2 regions of the Arthrobacter sp. NPDC097144 genome follow, and region 1 is predicted to be linked to the other one. Evidence: predicted binding sites of a transcription regulator. Region 1 holds the regulator's gene; the other holds the start of a gene.
The links. Region 1 encodes LexA, which represses DNA repair genes until DNA is damaged. Its sites were predicted from a motif close to TCGAACANNTGTTCGA; they were not measured.
Positions count from the first base shown of each region.

Region 2: ACIQXM_RS05040 (DUF6504 family protein) is a predicted target of LexA. The motif match lies at 1,311-1,326, and genes of this name have one in related genera.

Region 1 covers NZ_JBIWDW010000001.1:44,988-48,398, reverse strand. The annotation lists gene ACIQXM_RS00225 (ATP-dependent DNA helicase) at 1-1,049, shown strand, start outside; gene lexA (transcriptional repressor LexA) at 1,144-1,989, opposite strand; gene ACIQXM_RS00215 (LysM peptidoglycan-binding domain-containing protein) at 2,847-3,122, shown strand; gene ACIQXM_RS00210 (histidinol-phosphate transaminase) at 3,308-3,411, shown strand, end outside.
Region 2 covers NZ_JBIWDW010000002.1:285,319-288,729, forward strand. The annotation lists gene ACIQXM_RS05035 (MDR family MFS transporter) at 1-1,250, shown strand, start outside; gene ACIQXM_RS05040 (DUF6504 family protein) at 1,411-1,722, shown strand; gene ACIQXM_RS05045 (DNA polymerase III subunit alpha) at 1,735-3,411, shown strand, end outside.

The DNA of each region.
Region 1 (3,411 bases):
CGAAGCCCGAGCCGGGGGATACGGCCGACGGCGGCCGCCAGACTGCGCGCTCCCGGCTGATGGCGGTGCTGGAGGTCTGCGAACGGCTGGTTTCGGCTCCGGCTGCCGGCGAAGTGATCTGGGCATCCCGGCCCAGCTCGTTCTCGCCGTCGGGCGGGTTCTCACCCCCGGACGAAACGGCCCCGGCCACCTTGAACGTTGCTCCGCTGTCAGTGGCGGGGCGGTTGCGAGAGGGATTGTTCGACGGGCATACCGTAGTCCTGACCTCGGCCACCCTGGCGATTGGCTCCGAGTTCGGCCCGGTGGCAGGTGCCCTGGGTCTGCTGGGCCCCGGTGCGCCGTCCTGGACCGGAACCGACGTCGGCAGCCCCTTCGACTATCCCCGGCAGGGGGTGCTGTACGTGGCCAAGGACCTGCCGAAGCCGGAGCGCGGTACCTCGCAGGCTCAGCTGGACGAGATTGAAGCATTGCTGAAGGCATCAAATGGCGGTGCCCTGGGTTTGTTTTCCTCCCGCCGGGCTGCTGAAGACGCTGCGGATGCCATGCGCAGCCGGGTGGATTTCCCCATCCTGTGCCAGGGGGAATCTTCCATGTCCTCCCTCGTGAAGCAGTTCTCGGAGGAACCTGACACCTGCCTTTTCGGCACCATGTCACTGTGGCAGGGCGTTGATGTTCCGGGGGCTGCCTGCCGGCTTGTGCTGATCGACCGGATTCCGTTCCCGCGCCCGGATGATCCGCTGATGACCGCCCGTACCCGCGCGGTGGCCAAGGCCGGGGGCAACGGCTTCATGTCCGTGTCGGCCACCCATGCGGCAGTGCGTCTGGCACAGGGCGCCGGGCGGCTGATTCGTGCTGCGGGGGACCGCGGCGTGGTTGCCGTCCTGGATTCCAGGCTCGCCACGGCCCGTTACGGGGGTTTCCTCCGTGCCGCGTTGCCGCCGTTCTGGTCCACTACGGACCGTTCAGTGGTGCTGTCGGTCCTTGGCCGTCTGGCGGAGCAGTCCGCAGCCGAGGAGCATGCCACAGGCAAGCCGGGAGCCCGAACATAAGGGGCGGAACATCAGGGAACGCAAATGGCGGCCGGAAGAATATTCCGGCCGCCATTTGCGTCCCGGCGTGGGGCCCGGGACGGGGATTTTCCCGCTAGAGCGAGCGCATCACCGAGACAACCTTGCCCATGATGACTGCGTGGTCGCCCACGATCGGCTCGTAGCGCGTGTTCTGCGGCAGCAGCCAGGTGTGGCCGTTGCGCTGCCGGAAGGTTTTGACAGTGGCCTCGTCATCAAGGAGGGCGGCCACGATGTCACCGTTTTCCGCTGTTGGCTGGCGGCGGACAACCACCCAGTCGCCGTCGCAGATGGCGGCGTCCACCATGGAGTCACCCGAAACCTTCAGCATGAACAGATCGCCGTGGCCCACCAGCTGGCGCGGCAGCGGCATGATGTCCTCCACGACTTGCTCCGCGAGGATGGGACCGCCGGCTGCGATGCGGCCAACGAGGGGCACCATTGCGGTATCCACGGCCGTGGCCAGCTCCGTCACGGATGCCAGTGCCGGGGCGGACGCAGCCGCGGCTCCGGCGCCTGCCGCGGCATCAGGAGCTGCGTCGGAGCCGGCGGCTGCCTGGGCGGATCTCGTGGCGGTCCCGGCCGTGCCGGTCTGGTCTTCAGCGGAGCCTGCGGCACCTGCCGTGCCGTCCCGCAGCATCAGTGGAATCAGGATTTCCATGGCGCGGGGCCGCTTGGGATCACGGCGGATGTAGCCGAGCTTTTCCAGCTGCATGAGCTGATGGGTGACGCTGGAGAGGCTGGCCAGCCCCACCGTGTCACCAATTTCGCGCATGGTGGGAGGGTATCCGTTGGTACTCACCGACCGCTGGATCATTTCCAAGACGGTCTTCTGCCGTGGTGTGAGCCCCTTGACACGCGCACGGGTGCCTGCGGCAGCTGGCTTGTTGGTGCTGTCTTCGGAAGCAGTGGTGCGGGCCACGTGGGGTTCCCTTCGGGTCAGCTGGTCCGGGAGGTGCCGGAGCTGGTTTGGTCTATGGCTGGCGGTTATGTCAGTGGCAGCTGATTCAGTGGTCCCAACGAACCTTTCCGGGGCCGACGCTCCGGATCCGGTCCGGTTGACACCGGATGAACCTCTTCCATGCCCTCAACGCTAAGGGAGTGGAGCAACGTTTTCAAACATTTGTTCGAGCGAGTCTCGACTTTGTTAGTAGATAGGTGCTAGAAATGAGTTCGCAACAATCGAACACACTTTCGACAACAGTTCTCCGCTCCGGCGCAAGGACGTCAGATAACTTCCAATCGTTCGAACATGGCTTCGGGTTATTTCCGATGTCGACGAACCGGAAAGGTGCAGCAATGCCCACTCAAACTTTCAGGCCTATTCAGATCGCCAGACCCAAGCGGGCCAAGTCCACTTCAGCTGTCACACCCAAACTGACTGTTGTATCTGGCCAAAAGGTTGTGCCCGGCAAGAACCTGCTGACAGACCGGACGGATGTTGCTGAGCGAACGCTTGTCGCCAGCCAAGCCGCATCGGCCGGCCGGGCTGCAGTGAAATCTCCCCGCCTCTCCCGCTTGCGCTTTCCTTCCAAGGTGCCCTCCCTGTGGACCCGGGGCGGGACTCCGGTGCCTTCGGCAAATCCGTCACCCTCCGTTCTGGTCTCTTCAGCTGCTTTGGCGCCTTTAGCAGCTCCTGCTGATTCAAGTGCACCGGCTGTTTCAAGTGCACCGGCTGTTTCAAGGGCATGGGCCGTTGGAGCTGCACAGGCTGCATCAGTTCTGCCGAAGGCTCCGGCCCGCCCGCACGGACTGCATCTCACGCGACGGGGACGGCTGGTGTTCATCGGCCTGCCGATCATGCTTACCGCCGCAGCGGCGCTGACGCTTCTTGCGTTCTTCACGGCCCCTGCCATGGCCTCCAGCGGAGCCCCGGAGGTCACCCGAACCGTCCAGGTCAGTGTGGCTGCCGGCGAGTCCCTGTGGGAACTTGCCGAAGAATTCGCCCCGGAACGCGACCCGCGGGACGTGGTTGCGGACATTATGGAATTGAACAACCTTTCCAATGCGAGCATCCGCGCTGGGATCCAGCTGTACATCCCCGTTGAAGGCTGACGCTGTTACACCGCTGCAGAACTGCACCCCCCCGCAGAACTGCACCCCCCCCGCAGGACTACACAACTGCACCACTACACAACTGCACCACTACGCAACTGCACCACTACACAACACGGCGTAATAACGCCGGCCCGTCTGTGCGGCGATTCTTCCCGCTCGACAACAAGTCTTAAGCTGTACAAGTGACTGAACAGCTGCAAAGACTCAACCGACTTCCCCTGCGCGATGACCTTCGCGGCCTGACGCCCTACGGCGCGCCGCAGCTGGACGTGCCCATTCTGTTGAA
Region 2 (3,411 bases), on a different contig from region 1:
GACTGGCCCGGAACATGGGTGAGCTGATCGGTTTCCGCGCCCTGCAGGGCCTTGGCGGCGGAGGCCTGATGATCGGCGCCCAAGCCATCCTCGGGGACCTCGTCTCTCCCCGGGAGCGAGGCAAGTACATGGGCCTGATCGGAGCAGCGTTTGGGCTGGCCTCCGTGGGCGGACCGCTGCTGGGCGGCTGGATCACGGACGCCTGGTCCTGGCGCTGGGTGTTCTACATCAACCTGCCCATCGGGGCGGTGGCGCTCGCCGTCGTCATTACGTCCCTGCACCTGGTCAAGCCGCAGGGGGCCCGCCCCAAGCTGGACTACTCCGGCGCCGCACTCCTGGCTGTCGCGAGCGCCGCACTGATCATGCTGACCAGCTGGGGCGGCACCACCTACGCGTGGTCAAGTCCGCAGATCCTCGGCCTGGCCGTGGTGACACTGGTTGCCGGCACCGTGTTTGTCCGGGTGGAGAAGCGGGCTGCGGAACCAATCATGCCGCTGGATTTGTTCCGCAACCGGAACTTCCTGCTGCCGGTGCTGGTGGGCATCTCAGTTGGCATCGCGATGTTCTCCACCATTTCCTACCTGCCAACCTTCCTGCAGATGGTCAACCGGGCCACCGCCACCGAGTCGGGGCTGATGATGCTGCCGATGATGGGCGGGCTGCTGCTGACCTCGATCGGCACCGGGCAGCTGATCTCCCGGACCGGGAGGTACAAGATCTATCCGATCCTGGGCTGCGCCGTGATCATGGCCGGCTTGGTGCTGCTGTCGCGGATTTCGGATACGACGCCGTACAGCTTCACCGCCGCCGGCATGCTGGTGATGGGACTGGGGATCGGGATGCTGATGCAGAACCTGGTGCTGATTGTGCAGAACAGCGTGCCGGGCCGGTCGATGGGGGCCGCGATTTCCGCAGCCAACTATTTCCGGCAGATCGGGGCCTCTTTCGGCATCGCATTGTTTGGCTCAATTTTCATCCATCGGCTGGGCAACGAAATCTCCTCCGCTCCCTCCGGTGCGCCAGGGGCGGGGGAGGCCCTGGGCGGCAACATCAATTCCCTGAGTCCTGCCATGCTGCGCGGGTTGCCCGCTCCGGTGCAGGATTTTGTTGCCGCGGCCTTCGGCCATGCGCTGCCTCCAATTTTCCTGCTGAGCGTGCCCATCGTGGCGGCGGGCCTGGTGCTGTGCCTGTTCATCAAGGAGACACCGCTCTCCACTTCGGTGCGTACTGAGGCGAAGGAGGAAGCCTAGAAAGACAGGTGCCCGGGAGAGGTGCCGATTGTCAGCTGCTGGCCGTACACTGGACTCTGTTCGAACATACGTTCTAATCGATTGCCGTTCCGGTAATCAGTCCAAGCACAGGGCCGGCGTAACCGCGGGTACACGCCTGCCGGCGGGAAGGAATCGGAAAATGGGTGTCTTCAGCGAGGCAATAGAGGTGGTGTGCTCGCCCGCAGGCCAGCCCCTCCGGCTCGTCTGGAGCGGCCATACCTACAAGGTGGCAGCGGATCCGGTGCGCTGGTATGAGCGCCGGAACTGGTGGGAGGAAGAATCCCGGGCAGAACGCGGACGCGGCCCCGGGCTGGTGGACTCTGAGATTTGGCGGGTCCAGGCCCGGCGAACCCCGCGCTCGCCGCTGCGGACCCTGGACATCTCCCATGACATCCGTTCCGGCCGCTGGCGGCTGATCCGCATTCATGACGCCCTGCGGGAAAGTGCCTAGGAACCGCCTGCCATGAGTTTCACCCATCTGCACGCCGCCACCGCCTTCAGCGCCCACTACGGGGTGTCCTGGCCGGAGGAAATGGCGCAGGCCGCCGCAGCAGACGGGGCGGACGCACTGGCCTGCACCGACCGTGACGGACTGTACGGAACAGTGAAGCACCTGCGCGCCTGCATGGATGCCGGAATTGATCCGATCGTGGGAGTGGACCTTGCCGTGCTGGGCGAGCCGGATGCCGGCGGTGCCCCGCCCGTTACCGGCCGCGTGGTGGTTCTGGCCCGCGGCGGAAACAGGGGCGCAGGCTACCGGGCGCTGTGCCGGCTGATCTCCGACGCCCACGCCGGCACCTCGCCGTCGGCGGCGCGCAAGGGCAGCAAACCGGTGGGAGTGACCACGGCGCAGCTGGCCTCGCGGGCTGCATCCGGGACCGGCGGTGAACCGGTCCTGACCGTCCTGGTGGGCCCCTGGTCCGACGTCGGGCAGGCCATGCGCAGCCGCAGCTACGCCGTTGCCCGCACGCTTTTTGCCCGCTGGCAGGCCGCCCTTCCACGCGAAGCGCTCGCCGTGGAGGTGGTGGCCCACCTCAGTGCCCCCGGAGCCAACCTCAGCCTGGCCCACGCCGTACGCATGTTCCGGCTGGCGGATGAAATGCGGCTGCCGGCCATCCTCACCAATGCGGTGCGCTACGTGGATGCCGACGGCGCCGCCACCGCCGATGTTTTGGATGCCGCCCGGGCGCTGACCTCCCTGGCACGGCTGCCGGACCTGCAGCCCAACGGGCAGGGGTGGCTCAAGAGCGCGGCGCAGATGAAGTCACTGGCCCGGGAGATCAGCACCGAGGCGGGCTACGGGGCGTCGGGTGCATCGCGGCTGCTCCGCGCAACCGAAGCGCTCGCCGATGCCTGCCGGATGGATCCGGTCCGGGACATGGGCTGGAAGCAGCCGGTGGTTCCGGAAGCCTCGGTGATCGGTATTGCCGCCGAGCCCATGACCGAGCTGGTGAGCCGCTGCGAAGCGGGCATCGGCCGCAGGTTTCCGGCACTTGACGCCGGCGGTGAAGCGCGCCTGCGCAACCGGCTGGCCCACGAACTGGGCATCATTGAGCGGCTGGGATTCGCCTCCTACTTCCTGACCGTGGCGGAGGTCTCCGCGATGATCACCGGCATGGGGGTGCGGGCGGCGGCCCGCGGATCAGGGGCGTCCTCCCTGGTGAACTATCTGCTGGGCATCAGCCACGTCAATCCGCTGGCCCATGACCTGATTTTTGAGCGCTTCCTCTCCCGCGACCGCTCCACCCTGCCGGACATCGACATAGATGTGGAAAGTGCCGAACGGCACAACGTCTATCACCGCATCTTTGAACGTTTCGGGGCCGAACGCGTCACTTTGATGAGCATGCAGAACGGTTACCGGGCCCGCGGCGCGGTGCGCGACGCCGGCATGGCCCTGGGCCTGGCCGAAGAGGACATCGGGGCAGTGGCCAAACAGCTGTGGCGATTCTCCGCCCGGAAGTTCCGTGAGGCGCTCGCGGAAAAACCGGAGCTGCGGGATATTGCCGGACGGGTGGAGGGAAACCGGCAGCTGGATTTGCTGGTGGACCTGACCGAGCGCCTGGACCGGCTGCCACGGCACATTTCCATGCACCCCTGCGGCGTGATCCTGGGGGACACCTCCCTGCTGGACCGCACC